3 regions of the Pseudomonas sp. NFX1 genome follow, and region 3 is predicted to be linked to each of the others. Evidence: predicted binding sites of a transcription regulator. Region 3 holds the regulator's gene; each other region holds the start of a gene.

Region 1 (5,954 bases), 2.1 Mb from region 3:
AGATCGTGCGCGGGCCGATGTCGTCGTTGTATGGCTCGGACGCCATGGGTGGTGTGATCAACATCATCACCCGCAAGGTATCCCGTGAGTGGAGCGGCTCGCTCAACGTCAATACCACGATCCCAGAAGACTCCGACCGCGGTCAGACCAACCAGACCAGCGTTAACCTCTCTGGCCCTGTCACCGACTCCCTGGGGCTGCGCCTGGGCGCCAACCTTACTCGGCGCGCTGCCGACGAAGCCGAGCCGCGCCTCGATGCACTAGGTGACTTCGTTTACAACGACGGCGCCGGCGGTTCCAAAGACCACAGCGTCAATGCCTTGCTTAATTGGCAGATCAACGACAACCATGAGTTGTCCTTCGAGGCTATCCAAGGCGTGGAGCGCTCGTGGTCGTCGAAGAAAACCTTTGGCGACTGGGGTGATACGGTCGGTGAGGGCTTCGGTGCCGGGCGCCTGACCCGTGATAGCTTCGTGGTCTCTCACCACGGCGACTGGGGCTTTGGTACCTCGCGTATCGACGCTTACCTGAACAAGTTCAACAACGAACTCAGCGAGGGCAAGGCCAACTCCGAAGAAAAAATCGTCGAGGGTAGCCTTAACATCCCGTTTGACCTGCTGGTAAACCAGCGCCTCACCGTAGGCGGCCAGTGGAAACGTGAGCAACTGACCAACACCGACACCCTGGGCACCGTACCGGTTGATTACCAAGGGGCAGTGGTGGGCGGCGCGGAGCTTGAGGGCGACTATTCTGCGCTGTTCATCGAGGACGAGCTGTTTCTGCTCGACAACCTATCGCTGACGTTGGGCAACCGCTTCGACCACAGCGACGAGTACGGCAACCACAACAGCCCACGTGCTTACGTGGTGTATCACCCTCACCCTGACTGGACCGTACGCGGTGGCGTGTCACGCGGCTTCCGTGCCCCCAGCCTGAAAGAAGGCAGTGCTGGCGCGGCGACCAACTCTGGCGGCCGCGGTTGTACATCATTGCGCCCGCTGGGTTATGTGACCGGCAGTTGCTGGATGGCAGGCAACCCGAACCTGCGTCCGGAAATCAGCACCAACAAAGAGATTGGCGTCTCCTTCGACCACGACGGTTGGGAAGCCAGCCTCACTTACTTCCACACCGACTTCAAAGACAAAATCGAGTATGCGCCGCTGGGGTACTTCCAGGGCCGCTGGTGGACCATGCTGGAAAATGCTGACAAAGCCCGCACCCGTGGCTGGGAAGGCAGCACCAAAGTGCCGTTGTGGGAAAGCGCCAGCTGGCGCACCAACGCCACCTACATGCTCGAAAGCCGCAACCTGTCGACCGGTAAAGACCTGATCAGCTCGCCGAAGCTGTCGTTGTACAGCGCCATCGACTGGCAGATCACCGAACGGTTCGGTACCGAATTGTCAGCTCAGCACGTGGGCAAGCAACGCGGCCTGGGTACCGACTTCGTCAAGCCGTACACCACGTACGATCTGACCGCCAACTGGGCAGCCACCCACTGGCTTACCCTGAATGTCGGCGTGCAGAACCTGCTGGATGAAGACCCGCGTGATGACTCGACCAGCTATTACGTGCCTGGCCGGGCGTACTTTGCTGGGGTAACTACCTACTTCTAATTGGCAGCGCACAACCCGGAATTCGCGCTTTTACGCGAATTCTGGGTTACTTGTGTGAGGCGCCATCAGCGCTCAAGCAGCAGCGACCCGTTCGCCATCACCGCTGACCTCGAATTGCCCCACCAGCTTCTGCAGCTTGCCGGCATCCACCTTTACCTTCTGCGCGCTGTTTTGCAGCACCACTGCGGTCTGGCGCATCTCGCTGGAGGAGTGGTTAACCTGTTCGATGGTCTTGCCGTACTCGATGCTGCGGCGATTGAGCTGCTGAATGATGGCGAACATGCCCTCCACCGCCTGATGAAGTTGCACGTTCTCCGACGACGCATCCTCGGCCAGGCGCAAACTATCATCGACATTCTGCACCCCCTCCTCCATAAAACTCACCGCCTGCTGCGTTTCGTTCTGCAGGCCTTCGACCATGTGCCGGATATCGTCGGCCGCCCGCGCGGTGCGGGCCGCCAGACTGCGCACTTCATCTGCCACCACCGCGAACCCACGGCCATGCTCGCCCGCCCGTGCCGCCTCAATGGCGGCATTTAACGCCAGTAGGTTGGTCTGGTTGGTAATGTCGCTGATCAGCCCGGTGATATTGCCAATCTGCGCCATGCGGCTGTCGAGCAGTTGCACACTGGAGGCCGAGCGGGCCACCACATCGCGAATCGATTGGGTGCCCGCCTGCACTGCCAGGTACTGCTCGCGGGCGCGGCTGACCACCTCGTCCATGGCCTGCTTCATGTGTTCGGCGCTGACCGAAGCCTGCTGCAGCTCACCGAGCTGTTCCTCCATGATGATCATCATCTGGTGCACCGCATCGGCCACCTCGACAGAGCTCACGCTCGCTTCCTGGCTGCGCCCGAGCATCATCTGGTTGGTGCTGCCAACCGTGCGGCTGGCCTTGACCACCTGCCCCACCACGGCGTCCAGGCGGTCGATGAAACTGTTGATCCAGCGCGCCATGTCGCCACTCTCGTCATTGGCCAGGGCGCCAGTGTCCAGGCGCTGGCGCAGGTTGCCCTCACCCTCGGCGATGGTACGCAGCACACCGCTCATGCCGTTCAACCTGGCCGCCAGGCGCCTTGGCCCGAGCACGCCGAACAGCAGCGTAGCACCGACCATGCTGAGGGCCTGGATGGCGTCGTTCACCCCCTGTGGCAATCCGGCGTAATGCTGCACCAGGTAATTACAGCCGAACAGCCCAACCATGGTCGCCACGTAGGGTTTCATCAGCCGGTAGCTCAGCGAACGGCGGCGATAGACCTCCTCCAAGTCGGCCTCGCACATCATGCCCCAACGGTCGAGCGACCCTGGCAACTGGAAGGTCACGCCCTTGCCGACCACCGGCACATGGCGGTAGTCCGAATAACCAGGGTAAGTCACGAACAGGTTGGCGCCACGCCGGATGGTTTCCCGCACGCCGGGGTGCAGCTCACGCGTCGCGGGGTCGGTGAAGCGCAGCTCCAGCTCGGTATGGCGCTGCACCTGCACAGTGCTCCAGGGCGTACGCACGCCACTCTTGAGGTTTTCGCCATGAGTAAACGTCCCGTCCTCAAAGCGCGAACGGGACAAGGCGGTGCCTGGTTGCACGGTCGGGTCGAAACGCGATTGCACCATAAACAGATAGTTGTCGCCCGACTCGGCATAAATATGCCCGGCCTCGCGCTGGATCAGGTCGCCCAGCACATCATTGGGGACCCGGCCACACAGGCAGCCCAGGACGTTGCCCGCGTGCCTGATCGGCTGGTAGAACATCAGCGTCACCTCATCGTGAAAACGCGACGAGGATGGGCCGATCTGCAAGGTCATCGGGTCGCTGTAGGGCCCGTGAAGAAATGGCGATTTCAGGCCATGGGCCAACGCCGCGAGCTGCTCGCTCTGCGTACTGCCACGCTTTGGCCAGGTGGATACCCTGACGTTGCCCGTGCAGTCAATCACACTCAGTTCCGAAAAATCTTCGGCCTGTGCCAGCTTGTCGAGTAATGCCGAGGGCTGAATATGAGCGAAGTCTACTGCCAGGCATTCCGCCAACTCTGCCAGGTGATCCCATTGTTCGCGCGCCCAGTTGTGCAGCAACTGCACCCGCGTCTGGGCAATGGCTTCGAACGTCTGCTCGATTTCTACATAGTTCGAACGATTGAGGCGGCACGCCCACCTCATGCTGAACTTGCCGGCTTTGCCGAACCAGGGCAGCCAGCCCCGCTCGCTCGATGACAACTGCATGGAACTACTTGAAAGCGACATTAAGTTCACCATAAGCGACACAGATATCAAAATGCCAGCAACTTCCAGGCCAACTGTAATCCAAGCTTAATACCGGGTAGTGGCTACCACTAGACGCTCACTACTGGTGCATGAGGGATGTATTCCAGGCCACTTCGCACCCTGAAGGGGCGCGGAGAGAATGAAGCGATCTTACGTGGGCGGCCAGGCTGGATCGGTGGGATGTTGACCCAAGCGCATGTTCGGCTGGCTGAAAGAAAGCCTCCGAAATGTCACGTGCTTCGACAAGCTTGCATAAAGCTACGCCGCCATGGTCTCGTTGGCGTGTTCCATGCGCTGTCTGCGACACCTCGTTTCAGACAGCACATGGGAACGCCGATCTGCTTTAGAGGTTCAGGGCCTCTGGCTGAGAGCGGCCTTACAGAAAGGCGACCGTTTTCATGTGACCATCACGCGAGGTAACTCGCAGGAAAGACCCTTCATGGTACGAAAAGCAAGCCCCGCTGCCACCTCGGACTGGGTCATACGTAGCGCTCAACCTGGCAGCGTAGAACGGATCGAAGCATGGTTCGGCAGCCATGGCTACGACCCGCATCGTCACGACACCTACTCGATCGGCCGCACCCTCGCCGGCGTGCAGAGCTTTCACTACAAGGGGGCGCTGTGCCACGGCGTACCAGGTAATACGCTCGTCCTCCACCCTGACGAAGTCCATGATGGTATGGCCGGTACGGATGCGGGCTTTCGCTACCGGATGGCCTACATCGACCCGGCGCTGATTCAAAACGTGCTCAGCGGTGAGCCATTGCCCTTCATTGCCGGCGGGCTGACCCGCGACCCGCGCCTGTACCGCGCCAGTGAAGCCTTCGTGCAGGCACTGGATCACCCACTGGAAACGCTGGAGGAGCAGGACGCCGTCTATGACCTGGCCATGGCGCTGCGTGCGGTCGGCAGCAAGCCACGCGGCCGCAAACGCCTGGACTACCGCTCGGCCGAGCGCGCCCGGGCGTTCATCATGGAACACCTTCAACAGGGCATCACCCTGGAGATGCTCGAACAGGCCAGCGGCCGCGAGCAATGGAGCTTGTCACGCGACTTCCGCGCCCTTTATGGCACCAGCCCCTACCGCTTTGTCACGCTGCGGCGCCTGGACACTGCTCGGCGGCTGATGCTGGATGGCTTCACGCTGGTCGATGCAGCACTGGCTGCGGGCTTTCACGATCAGAGCCACATGACACGGCACTTCACCCGCAGCTATGGCGTGTCGCCATTGCGCTGGCTGGAACGCTTGCGGCCTGCCCGCTGACTTGCAGGATCGTACAAGAGCGGCGTGCGTTGGGTTGGGTAGGCTGATCACCTCAACTACAGAGGATCCGTCATGTCCGACGCCAACGCGCAACGCGCATCATGCCCTGTGAACCTGACCCAGAAGGCTTCACTGATTGAACAGCAGTGGAGCCCCAGGGTGGTCGCGGAAATGAACGACTACCAGTTCAAGGTCGTGCGAATCGAAGGTGAATTCATCTGGCATTCGCACCCGGAGACCGATGAAGCGTTTCTTGTGCTTGAAGGCACCTTGCGCATCGATCTGCCAGAGGGCTGCGTTTATGTGAACCCCGGCGAATTGTATGTCGTGCCACGTGGGGTGGAACACAGGACAGCGGCGCAGGGGGAAGCGAAACTGATGATGATCGAGCCACGCGGCGTGGTGAATACCGGCCATGAAGGCGGTGAGCGGACGGCTTTGAACGACGTCTGGATTTGAGTTGATCGTCTCAATAGACGATACCGGGATGCGCGTAGAACCGCGAGCACACTATGCGTATATGGAACTAAGATCCTCAATGCTGTAGAAAATCGTGAATCCGGCGCTTTAATAGCTATCGCTTCAGAGGACCGCTATATGGGCATCCGCAGCTTAGCGAAAAACCTGCCTCCAGACCCCGCCAAAGAAGGCTGGGTGCTTGGGTGGGGCGTCCTTCGGGATAGGCATCCATGGCATTTTGTCGACGTCTATGCAGACCAGAAGACAGCCAAGGCGGAGGCGGAGCGCCTTGGTGATGGCTACGTCGTTGAGTACGGGTCACACCGCCTTGGCTCGAAGGAATTCGTATGCGGTACCAC
Region 2 (5,954 bases), 1.1 Mb from region 3:
CTTTGGGTACCCACTGCTCGAGGAAGGCGATGGTCTGCGCCTCGGCCTCGGCCATGCTGACGCGGCTTTCGCGCACACGCTGGGTCAGGCCCGAGCCGCCGTGGGTACGGGTGTTCCACTCGTCCATGCGCGCCAGCACTTCGTCACTGTGGTGAATGGCGATCACCGGGCCTTCGGCCAAGGTGTTCAGATCGCTGTCGGTGACAATCGTGGCCATCTCGATGATGACGTCGCTGTCCGGATCCAGGCCGGTCATTTCCAGGTCGATCCAGATCAGGTTCTGTGGGTTATGCATGCAGGGGCTCCTCGTATAGGCCGTCATATTAGCCTAGCGGGGGCGGCCGGCGCATGCGCGGCGCAAAGGTAAGCCCAATGGTCGAGCGCCCGGCGTGCTAAACTGCCTGCCGTTTTCAATCTGTCCCAGCACGGAACCTTCATGGCCAAACGCCAGCTCAATCGTCGCCAAAACTGGCGTATCGAAAAAATCCAGAACGAGCGCGCCGCTCGCGCCGCCAAACGCGAGCAGCACACGCTGCAGGAACTGGAGGGCGGCGACCTGGGGCCAGAACAACTGGGCCTGGTGATTGCCCACTTTGGTGTGCAGGTCGAGGTCGAGGCCCAGGACGGCGATACGGCCGGCCAAGTGTTCCGTTGCCACCTGCGGGCCAACCTGCCCGCACTGGTCACAGGCGACCGTGTGGTCTGGCGTGCAGGTAACCAGGGCATCGGCGTGATCGTCGCGCAGATGCCGCGCAGCACCGAGCTGTGCCGGCCGAACAACCACGGCCAGCTCAAACCGGTAGCGGCCAACGTCGACCTGATCGTGATCGTCTTCGCGCCAGCGCCCGAGCCACACCCGAACCTGATCGACCGCTACCTGGTAGCCGCCGAGCATGCCGGCATCCGCCCGCTGCTTTTGCTGAACAAGGCCGACCTGATCAACGACGAGAACGGCCCGGCCCTGCATGCGCTGCTCGAAGTCTATCGCGACCTCGGCTACCCCTTGCTGGAGGTTTCTGCCCACCAGGGTGATGGCATGCAGCGCCTGCAGCAGATGCTGGACGGGCACATCAGCGTGTTCGTCGGCCAGTCGGGCGTGGGCAAGTCGTCCCTGGTCAACAGCCTGCTGCCGGCCGCCGACACCCGCGTCGGTGACCTGTCCGAGTGGTCGGGCCAGGGCACGCACACCACCACTACCGCGCGCCTGTACCACTTCCCCAACGGCGGCGACCTGATCGACTCGCCGGGCATTCGCGAATTTGGCCTGGGCCATGTCAGCCGCGATGACGTGGAAGACGGTTTCATCGAGTTTCGCGACCTGTTCGGCACCTGTCGCTTCCGCGACTGCAAGCATGACCGCGAGCCAGGCTGCGCACTGCTCCAGGCACTGGACGATGGCCGTATCAAGCAGCAGCGCATGAACAGCTACCGCTCGATCATCGCCAGCCTGCCGGAAGACAGCTACTGATCAGCCTGTTTTGTAGGAAGTATTACCGGGGCATGTAGGACCGCTCCGGTTTTACCGTCATCTATTGCCCCTTCTACTGCTTTCGCTGATGGTCATGCCTTCTATCAGGGAGGGCAACCGCCATGCCGGTTCTTATCAGCTACCGCCACGAAGAGCGGCTCGATGCGTTCATCCTCAATGAGCGCCTGCTGCTCGAAGGCATCGCTACCCAAGTGGTGCAGCTTGACAGCGAAGGGCAGACCCGCGATGACCTGCATGGCAGTTTCTGCCAGCAGATGAGCGATGCTACTCATTGGGTCGGGGTGCTCCCCGCCGACGCTGCCGAAGACTGGTGGACTGCTTGGCTGCTGGGGGCTGCGGCAATGGCCTGCCGCCGTATCAGCTTCTATCGCAAAGAACTAGCGCCACTACCGGAATGCCTGGGCAGGTGGCCGTGCATGCGTGAGCGGGCGCATATCGACCTGTTCGTGCGGGCCTATCATGACGAGCGCACGTTCGAGCGGGCCATGCCACTGCCGCCAGGGCGAGGGTTGGGTGCTGACAGGGATAATGCCGATTTCTTTCATGCCGATCTCAAGGCCAAGATCCGCCGGGGGTTTTGACGGCCATGTGATGGCTGGCACCGGCTTCGCCGGTGTTCGCGGGGCAAGCCCGCCCCCACAGAGGCACAGCTATCAATGCGATAACTGTTTCTCTATCGGAGCGGCTGCGCGAGGGGCTACTGCTCTTTGGCGTCGTCCATCTTCAGCGTCCCATCTTCGAAGATGTTTAGTTTCTCGCGCAGCTCACGCGGCTGCATCGGTGCCTGCTCGGCCTCTGGCACAGCCGGGGCCGAGGCGCCGGGGGCGGTGTCGGCAGGTGCTGCGGGCTCGGCCGGCGGCGCTTCGGGCGCGGCCTGCTCACCCTCGATGTTGCGCTGGGCCTTCTTGGTCAGCACGATGATGTCGATGCGCCGGTTGACCGGGTTGAACGGGTCCTTGCGGTCGAACAACGACGACGAGGCGTAGCCCACCACCCGGGCCACCTGCCCGTCCGGATAGCCGCCTGCGACCAGCGCGCGCCGCGCCGCGTTGGCACGGTTGGCCGACAGCTCCCAGTTGCCGAACTCACCGGTGCCGGCAAACGGCTTGGCATCGGTGTGGCCACTGATGCTGATCTTGTTCGGCACCGCCTTGATGGTGTCGGCCATGGCCAGCAGGATGTCCTCGAAATACGGCTGCAAACGCGCACTGCCGATGTCGAACATCGGCCGGTTCTCGGCATCCATGATCTGGATACGCAAGCCGTCCTGAGTGATCTCGAACAGAATCTGGTCCTTGAACTTCTGCAGCTGCGGGTTTTCCTCGACCTTGTTCTGCAGTTCCTGCAGCAACAGCTCGAGGCGCTCGCGTTCGACCTGCTCGGCCATGGTCTCGACCTGGTCCTTGCTCAGTTGCACGCTGGATTCAGGCGTCGGCTCGGACTTCACTTCAGGGTTGATGGTTTTTTCCGGTGCCATCTCGGGCGAACCGCCGAGGTCGATGACGTAGGGCGTGCCACTCTCGGAAAAGCCGATCGGGTCCTTGAAATAGCCGGCAATGGCGATCTTCTGCTCAGGCGTGGCTGTGGACAACAGCCAGAGCACCAGGAAAAACGCCATCATCGCCGTGGCGAAGTCGGCAAAGGCGATTTTCCAGGCGCCGCCATGGTGGCCGCCGCCGAAGCGCTTGACGCGCTTGATGATTATCGGCTGATTGTTCTCCATGACTCAGCGACCGCGAACCGCTTGTTCCAGCTCGGCAAAACTTGGGCGATGCTTGGGGTAAAGCACCTTGCGACCGAACTCGACAGCCAGGGACGGTGGCATGCCCGAGGCCGACGCGACCAGCGAGGCCTTGATCGACTCGTACAGGTTGATCTCTTCCTTGGCATCGTGCTCCAGGCACTTGGCCAACGGGCCGAAGAAGCCATAGGCCGCCAGGATACCGAAGAAAGTACCGACCAGTGCCGCACCCACGTGCATGCCGATGGCCGCCTGGTCGCCTTCGCCGAGCGAGGCCATGGTCACCACGATGCCGAGTACCGCCGCAACGATACCGAAGCCCGGCATGCCGTCGGCAATGCCGTTCACCGCATGGGAGGGGTGTTCGAGCTCTTCCTTCATGCTCAGCAGCTCCATGTCGAACAAGCCTTCGAGCTCGTGCGGGGCCATGTTGCCGGTGGACATGATGCGCAGGTAGTCGCAGACGAACGCGGTCATGCGCTCATCCGCCAGTACGGTGGGGTACTTGGCGAAGATCGGGCTGGCCGCAGCGTCCTCGATATCACTCTCGATGGCCATCATGCCTTCACGACGGCTTTTGTTGAGGATCTCGTACACCAGGCCCAGCACCTCCAGGTAATAGGCGTGGGTGAAGCGCGAGCCGAACATCTTCATCGACTTCTTGATGACGTGCATGGTCATGTGGCCAGGGTTGGCCTGCAAGAATGCACCGAAGGCCGCACCGCCGATGATCAGTACTTCGAACGGCTGGATCAGCGCCGCGATCTTGCCGTGGGAGAGCACGTATCCGCCGAGCACGCTCGCGAATACGACGATGATGCCGATAATTTTAGCCATAGGTTCAAAGCACTTGCTGTCGTGGTCAGGGTGAGAGACGGGAGCTTTAAAACTCTTCTTCTACTTATCGGCAGAACTGCGCCAGACTATAGCCACTCAAAGCGAAAAGCCAGTTCGGACTGATGTCAAAATGCCAATTGAAACCAAGGTGCCCGCTCAGCCGCCACGTACGTTAGAGGCCTGGGTAAAGCTGCTGGAGAGTGTTCGTATACCTGTGCCGAAACAGAGTTACGACCGGGTATTGGCTGCGATAAACGACAGCCGCCGCTCCCTGCGCGATATCGCCGAACTGATGCAGGATAGCCCGGCACTGGTGCTTTCGGTCATGCGTGAAGCCAATCACCCGGCCAACGCCAGCCAGGCCGAGCCCGCCGAGAGCCTGGAAATTGCCCTGAACCGGCTGGGCCTGACGCGTATCGAGCAGTTGCTCAAGCGCCTGCCCTCGCTGCCAGCCGACGAGGTCCCGCCGGTACTGGGCCAGTTCCAGCTGATCAGCCAGCACGCCTCGCAGCAAGCCAGTGGCCTGTTCGCCAGCCGCCTGGCGCGCTTGTGGCAAGAAATCCACTGGGGCAGCCTGCTGTTCCTCGCCCCGCTCTGGCCGCTGGCCCTGGCCTACCCGAAGCTGCTCGACACCTGGGAGCTGCGGGTTATCCACAAGGGTGAGAAAGCCGCCGAGGTGGAGCAGGAACTGTTCGGTGTGCGCATCATGGCGCTGTGCCAGACCATGGCCGAGTACTGGCGCCTGCCGCAATGGGTGACCCAGGGCTACCGCATGTTGCTGGATGAACGCGAGCAACTGGCGCAGGTGTTCAACATTGCCCGCGATCAGGACGTGCTGAGCCAGCAACACCGCCTGGATGAGGAGCCCGGCCTGCGCCGCTGGTTCAACCAGCCGGCCAATACCGTGCTGCTGGCCAACGGCCTGGCCCTGGCGGCGCAGGTGGGCTGGGACAACCCGCACCTGCTGCGCTGGCAGTTGCTGACCGCGCTGTACCTGCAGACGTCGCTGGATGACGTGCAGCAGCAGGTTCACCAACAAGCGGCGGCCAGCGCCCGGCGCCATGCCCACCAGGCGCTGTTCCACCCGGCCGAAGCGCTGATCTGGCCCTGGCAGCAACGCCGCCCCCACCCAGGCATGCTGGCGCCACCGCCGCCCAGCAGTGAAGAACTGAACCGCTGGCGCACGCTGTGCCAGGACCTGCTGGCGCAGCCAAGCCCGTTCACCAATACCGTGCACCTGGCCACCCAGGCCCGCGAGGCCCTGCTGGCCTGCGGCATGCAGCGCATCATGCTGCTGACCCTGGACAAGGCGAGCGACTACCTGCGCGTGCAGCAGACCGCCGGCCTGCCCAAGGAAGCCGCGGCCATGGCCTTGCAAGTGCCGCAAAGCAAGCTGCTGCAAAAACTGATGAGCAAGGCCGGGCAACTGCGCCTGACCCCGGAAAACCACGGCCAGTTCTCGGCCCTGCTGCCTGCACCGCTGCGCGCCCTCTTCCGCAGCGAGCACCTGCTGCTGCGCTCGCTGGCAGTCAACGACCAGGTCCTGATGCTGGCGGTGGCCGACCAAGGCGGCAACCCCCTGGCCGATATCAGCGTGCAAGCCTTTGGTAAAACCGCGCAATGCATCGAGCGCGCGCTGTCCGTGTTTGCCAACCGCAAGGGCTGAGCCTTGCGCTACAATCGCCCCTCTTTCCACACTGGAGACCGTGGATGACTGACTTTTCCGGCCTGCCCCTGGTGATCGAAGCCGCGGATCTCTTGCCGCGCCTGGGTTCACCGCACTTGATCCTGGTGGACCTGAGCAGCGCAAACCGTTATGTCAGCGGGCACATCCCCGGCGCCCGCTTCGTCGAAGGCAAGCGCACCCAGCTGGGCCTGCCACCAGCG
Region 3 (5,954 bases):
GCGCCTGGTCGATTGCTTCCTTGCCATTGGTCGCGGTACCCACTACCTGGATCGTCGGGTCCGCCGAGAGGATTTCCGAGACGCGGCGGCGGAAGAAACCGGAATCATCCACCACCAGGACCTTGACTGCCATAAACACTCCATTAGGCGGCGCAACCCGCCAGGGTGCGCCACCGAAATCAAATACGCCGCGCGGCGTAACGCTTGAGCATGCTCGGGACGTCGAGGATCAACGCGATGCGACCGTCGCCGGTGATAGTGGCCCCGGACATGCCCGGCGTGCCCTGCAGCATCTTGCCCAGCGGCTTGATTACCACTTCTTCCTGGCCCACCAGTTGATCGACGACAAAGCCAATGCGTTGGGTACCGACCGAGAGGATCACCACGTGGCCCTCATGCTGCTCTTCGTGCACCTGGCCCTGCACCAGCCAGCGCTTGAGGTAGAACAGTGGCAGCGCCTTGTCGCGCACGATCACCACTTCCTGGCCATCGACCACATTGGTGCGCGACAGGTCGAGGTGGAAGATCTCGTTGACGTTGACCAGCGGGAAGGCGAAGGCCTGGTTGGCCAGCATCACCATCAGGGTCGGCATGATCGCCAGGGTCAGCGGCACCTTGATGACGATCTTCGAGCCCTGGCCCTTGGCCGAGTAGATGTTGATCGAGCCATTGAGCTGGGAAATCTTGGTCTTCACCACGTCCATGCCGACACCACGGCCGGACACGTCGGAGATCTCGGTCTTGGTCGAGAAGCCCGGGGCGAAGATCAGGTTGTAGCAGTCCGACTCGCTCAGACGCTCGGCGGCGTCCTTGTCCATCAGGCCCTTCTCCACCGCCTTGGCGCGCAAGATGTTGGGGTCCATGCCCTTGCCGTCATCGGAGATCGACAGCAGGATATGGTCGCCTTCCTGCTCGGCCGACAACACCACCCGGCCGGTCCGCGCCTTGCCGGACGCTTCACGCTCGTCGGGCATTTCCACGCCATGGTCGACCGCATTGCGCACCAAGTGCACCAACGGGTCGGCCAGGGCCTCGACGAGGTTCTTGTCGAGGTCGGTCTCTTCACCGACCAGCTCCAGGTTGATCTCTTTCTTGAGCTGGCGGGCCAGGTCGCGAACCAGGCGCGGGAAGCGGCCGAAGACTTTCTTGATCGGCTGCATGCGGGTCTTCATGACTGCGGTCTGCAGGTCGGCGGTGACCACGTCGAGGTTCGACACGGCCTTGGACATGGCCTCGTCGCCGCTGTTCAGGCCCAGGCGCACCAGGCGGTTACGCACCAGCACCAGTTCGCCGACCATGTTCATGATCTCGTCCAGGCGCGCGGTGTCGACGCGCACGGTGGTTTCTGCCTCGCTGACGGCATGCTTTTCTGCCGCAGGGGCCGGCGCCCGTGGTGCAGGCGCAGGCTTGCTGACAGGCGCCGGTGCGGGCTTGGCCACTGGCTTGCTTTCGACCTTGGCAGCGACAGTTGCTTCGACCGCGACGGCGTCGCCAGAGAACTTGCCCTTGCCGTGCAACTGGTCGAGCAAGGCTTCGAATTCGTGCTCGCTGATAGCGTCACTGGCCGTGGCGGCCGGTGCAGTGCTCACGGGCGCAACTGCAGCGGCGGCGGGCAAGGCATCGGCCTGGAAGGTGCCCTTGCCATGCAGCTGATCGAGCAGCGACTCGAATTCTTCATCGGTGATTTCATCGCTGACCGGCACGGGGGCGCTGGCCACCGGCTCAGCGACGACTTCGGCGCTGAACTGGCCTTTGCCATGCAACTGGTCGAGCAGCGATTCGAACTCGGCGTCGGTGATCTCGTCACTGGCGCCGCTGACGCTCTCGCCTTGCAGCTGCTCATCGGCAGCGGCCTGAGCCTTGACCGCGTCAAGCGAGTCGAGCAACTGCTCGAATTCGCTGTCGGTGATGTCCGGCTCTTCGGCAGGCGCTGCGGCCAGCGGTTCAGCGGCCGCAGGCTCGGCAGCGGCGACTTCGTCAGCAGCGGCAGGCTCGGCCAGGCGCGACAACGCGGCCAGCAGCTCCGGGGTGGCCGGGATGACTTCGCTGCGCTCGCGGACCTGGCCAAACATGTTGTTGACCGTGTCCAGCGCTTCGAGCACCACGTCCATCAACTCGGCGTCGACCCGGCGCTCACCTTTGCGCAGGATGTCGAACACGTTCTCGGCGATATGGCAGCACTCCACCAGCTCGTTGAGCTGGAGGAAGCCGGCGCCCCCTTTTACAGTGTGGAAACCGCGAAAAATGGCATTGAGCAGGTCGGCATCATCCGGTCGGCTTTCCAGCTCGACCAATTGCTCGGACAGTTGCTCAAGAATTTCGCCGGCTTCTACCAGGAAATCCTGAAGGATTTCTTCATCGGCGCCGAAGCTCATTAAACGTGCTCCTTAAAAACCCAGACTGGACAGCAGATCATCGACATCGTCCTGACCGGACACGACGTCTTCACGCTTATCGGCATGAATCTGCGGACCTTCACCCCGAGTCGGATGTTTTTCTTGATCTTTTTCAGCGCGAAGCTGCTGGTGGTCATGTTCGATACCGGCAAAACGGTCGACCTGACTGGCCATCAGCACGAGCTTGAGCAGGTTGCTTTCCACCTCGGTGACCAACGCGGTGACCCGCTTGATCACCTGGCCGGTCAGGTCTTGGTAGTCCTGAGCCAGCAGAATGTCGTTGAGATGGCCGGAAACCTTGCGGTTGCCTGCGGCGCTGTGCGTCAGGAAACTGTCGACACGTTTGACCAGGTCACGGAATTCTGGCGCAGCGACTTCGCGGCGCATGAAGCGCTGCCAGTCGACGCTCAGGGCCTTGGCCTCACCTGCCAGGTCGTTGAGCACCGGCGTGCTTTCCTCGACCAGGTCCATGGTGCGGTTGGCCGCACCCTCGGTCAGCTTGACCACATAGGACAGGCGCTCGGTGGCGTCGGTGATCTGCGAGACTTCCTCGGCCTGCGGCATGTTCGGGTCGATCTGGAAGCTGACGATGGCGCTGTGCAGCTCTCGGGTCAGCTTGCCGACTTCCTGGTACAGGCCACGGTCGCGGGTCTGGTTCAGCTGATGAATCAGCTGCACCGCCTCGCCGAAGCGACCACGCTCCAGGCTCTCGACCAATTCCTGGGCATGTTTCTTCAGGGTCGTTTCGAACTCCCCCAAAGACGTTTGTGATGAATCCATGGCGCGCCCCCTGACGTGACTCAGCCGTTGACGCGTTCGAAGATCTTCTCGATCTTTTCTTTGAGCACCTGAGCGGTGAACGGCTTGACCACGTAACCATTGACGCCGGCCTGGGCCGCTTCGATGATCTGGTCACGCTTGGCTTCGGCGGTCACCATCAGTACCGGCATGGTTTTCAGCTTCTCGCTGGCGCGGACTTTACGCAGCAGGTCGATACCGGACATGCCCGGCATGTTCCAGTCGGTCACCAGGAAGTCGTAGTGGCCGTTTTCCAGCATCGGCAACGCCGTGGTGCCGTCATCGGCTTCGTCGGTGTTGGTGAAGCCCAGATCACGTAGCAGGTTCTTGATGATCCGCCGCATCGTCGAAAAGTCGTCAACGATGAGGATTTTCATGTTCTTGTCCAATTAGACCTCCAAGCAGTCTCAAACGCGCTCGGCCCCCGAGCACGCATTCATTCAATTCGGCACAACGTGAAACGGCTGCAGCGTCTTCAACGGCGAACGGTTGGCACTCAGCGCGCCCGCCATTCACCCAGACGGCTGCGCAAACGTGCGGCGCACTGGCTGTGCAGCTGGCTTACGCGCGACTCGCTGACCCCCAGCACCTCACCGATTTCCTTGAGGTTCAGCTCTTCGTCGTAGTACAGCGCCAGCACCAGCCGCTCGCGCTCTGGCAGGTTGGCGATGGCATCGGTCAGGGCAGCCTGGAAGCGCTCGTCTTCAAGGTCGCGCGACGGCTCGACCTGGCCACTGGCGCCGTCCTCGTGCAGCCCTTCGTGCTCGCCGTCCTGCAACAGGTCGTCGAAGCTGAACAGCCGGCTGCCCAAGGTATCGTTCAAAATCCCGTAGTAATCGTCGAGACTCAATTGGAGTTCGGCCGCAACCTCGTGATCTTTAGCGTCGCGACCGGTTCTTGCTTCAACAGCGCGCATTGCGTCACTGACCATGCGTGTGTTGCGGTGTACCGAACGCGGCGCCCAATCGCCTTTGCGGACCTCATCGAGCATCGCGCCGCGGATGCGGATACCGGCGTAGGTTTCGAAGCTGGCGCCCTTGCTGGCGTCGTACTTGTTGGCCACTTCCAGCAGGCCGATCATGCCGGCCTGGATCAGGTCTTCGACCTGGACGTTGGCCGGCAGCCGCGCCAGCAGGTGATAGGCAATGCGCTTGACCAGCGGGGCGTAGCGTTCGATCAGCTCGTACTGGGCGTCTTTCGACGCCCTGCTGTACATCTTGAAGCCGCTCGCACTCATAGCACCGGTCCTGCGCTGGTGGGCTGCACCAGACGCTCGACGAAGAACTCCAGGTGCCCGCGCGGGTTGGCCGGCAACGGCCAGCTGTCGACCTTCTGCGCAATGGCCTTGAAGGCCAGCGCGCACTTGGAGCGCGGGAACGCTTCGTACACCGCGCGCTGCTTCTGCACCGCCTTGCGCACGCACTCGTCGTACGGCACGGCGCCGACGTACTGCAAGGCTACGTCGAGGAAGCGGTCGGTGACCTTGGTCAACTTGGCGAACAGGTTGCGCCCTTCCTGCGGGCTCTGGGCCATGTTGGCCAGCACGCGGAAGCGGTTCATGCCGTAATCGCGGTTGAGCAGCTTGATCAGCGCATAGGCGTCGGTGATCGAGGTGGGCTCGTCGCAGACCACCAGCAGCACTTCCTGGGCCGCGCGAACGAAGCTGACCACCGAGTCACCAATACCTGCAGCGGTGTCGATCACCAGCACGTCGAGGTTGTCGCCGACATCGCTGAAAGCCTGGATCAGGCCGGCGTGCTGGGCCGGCGCCAGGTGCACCATGCTCTGGGTGCCGGAGGCCGCCGGTACGATGCGCACACCGCCCGGCCCCTGCAGCATCACATCGCGCAGCTCGCAGCGCCCTTCGATGACATCGGCCAGGGTGCGTTTGGGGGTAAGCCCAAGCAATACGTCGACATTGGCCAGGCCCAGGTCGGCGTCCAGCAACATGACCCTGCGGCCAAGCTCGGCCAGCGCCAGAGACAGGTTCACTGAAACGTTAGTTTTGCCGACGCCACCTTTGCCACCGGTCACGGCGATCACCTGTACGGGATGCATGCTACCCATGTCTGTTCTTTACCTTGTCTCGCTGGGACTCAGGCCACACGTGAGGCAATTCTGCGTGCCCCTTGGCATAGCTACTTTGCACACGCTTCATCATCAACCCGCTCGCCGGGGGTTGTGGTAGAGATCAGCGAACATGTCGGCCATGGCCTCTTCGCTGGGCTCATCCTGCTGTTGCACATTGACCGCGCGCGTTACCAGTTGGTGCGCCCGTGGCAAGTGCAAATCGTCAGGAATACGTGGCCCATCGGTCAGGTAGGCCACCGGCAATTCATGACTGATGGCAAGGCTCAGCACATCGCCGAGGCTTGCCGTTTCATCGAGTTTGGTCAGGATGCAACCGGCCAGGCCACACCGCTTGTAGCTGTGGTAGGCGGCGGTCAGCACCTGCTTCTGGCTGGTGGTTGCCAGCACCAGGTAGTTCTTCGAGGCGATGCCCCGGCTCGCCAGGGTTTCGAGCTGCATGCGCAGGGCCGGATCGCTGGCCTGCAGGCCGGCGGTATCGATCAGCACCACGCGCTTGCGCAGCAGCGGCTCCAGCGCCTGGGCCAGCGACTGGCCCGGGTCGACGTAGGTCACCGGCACGTTGAGGATACGCCCCAGGGTCTTGAGCTGCTCCTGGGCACCGATGCGGAAGCTGTCCATGCTCACCAGCGCCAGCTGCGGGGCGCCGTACTTGAGCACGTAACGCGCAGC

What was found. Region 3 encodes FliA, which starts transcription of late flagellar genes. Its sites were predicted from a motif close to CTAAAGTTTNNNNNNNNNNNGCCGNTAA; they were not measured.
Region 1: DJ563_RS10550 (methyl-accepting chemotaxis protein) is a predicted target of FliA. The motif match lies at 3,883-3,910, and genes of this name have one in related genera.
Region 2: motA (flagellar motor stator protein MotA) is a predicted target of FliA. The motif match lies at 4,132-4,159, and genes of this name have one in related genera.

The regions. Positions count from the first base shown of each region.
Region 1 covers NZ_CP169366.1:2,434,424-2,440,377, forward strand. Annotated here, with positions in the region: gene DJ563_RS10545 (TonB-dependent receptor domain-containing protein) at 1-1,613, shown strand, start outside; gene DJ563_RS10550 (methyl-accepting chemotaxis protein) at 1,686-3,863, opposite strand; gene DJ563_RS10555 (AraC family transcriptional regulator) at 4,312-5,136, shown strand; gene DJ563_RS10560 (cupin domain-containing protein) at 5,209-5,595, shown strand; gene DJ563_RS10565 (hypothetical protein) at 5,734-5,954, shown strand, end outside.
Region 2 covers NZ_CP169366.1:5,224,864-5,230,817, reverse strand. Annotated here, with positions in the region: gene orn (oligoribonuclease) at 1-295, opposite strand, end outside; gene rsgA (small ribosomal subunit biogenesis GTPase RsgA) at 437-1,468, shown strand; gene DJ563_RS23465 (molecular chaperone Tir) at 1,591-2,070, shown strand; gene motB (flagellar motor protein MotB) at 2,187-3,212, opposite strand; gene motA (flagellar motor stator protein MotA) at 3,216-4,067, opposite strand; gene DJ563_RS23450 (HDOD domain-containing protein) at 4,198-5,733, shown strand; gene DJ563_RS23445 (rhodanese-like domain-containing protein) at 5,778-5,954, shown strand, end outside.
Region 3 covers NZ_CP169366.1:375,277-381,230, reverse strand. Annotated here, with positions in the region: gene DJ563_RS01685 (protein-glutamate methylesterase/protein-glutamine glutaminase) at 1-133, opposite strand, end outside; gene DJ563_RS01680 (chemotaxis protein CheA) at 180-2,375, opposite strand; gene DJ563_RS01675 (protein phosphatase CheZ) at 2,388-3,176, opposite strand; gene DJ563_RS01670 (chemotaxis response regulator CheY) at 3,197-3,571, opposite strand; gene fliA (RNA polymerase sigma factor FliA) at 3,691-4,431, opposite strand; gene fleN (flagellar synthesis regulator FleN) at 4,428-5,261, opposite strand; gene flhF (flagellar biosynthesis protein FlhF) at 5,355-5,954, opposite strand, start outside.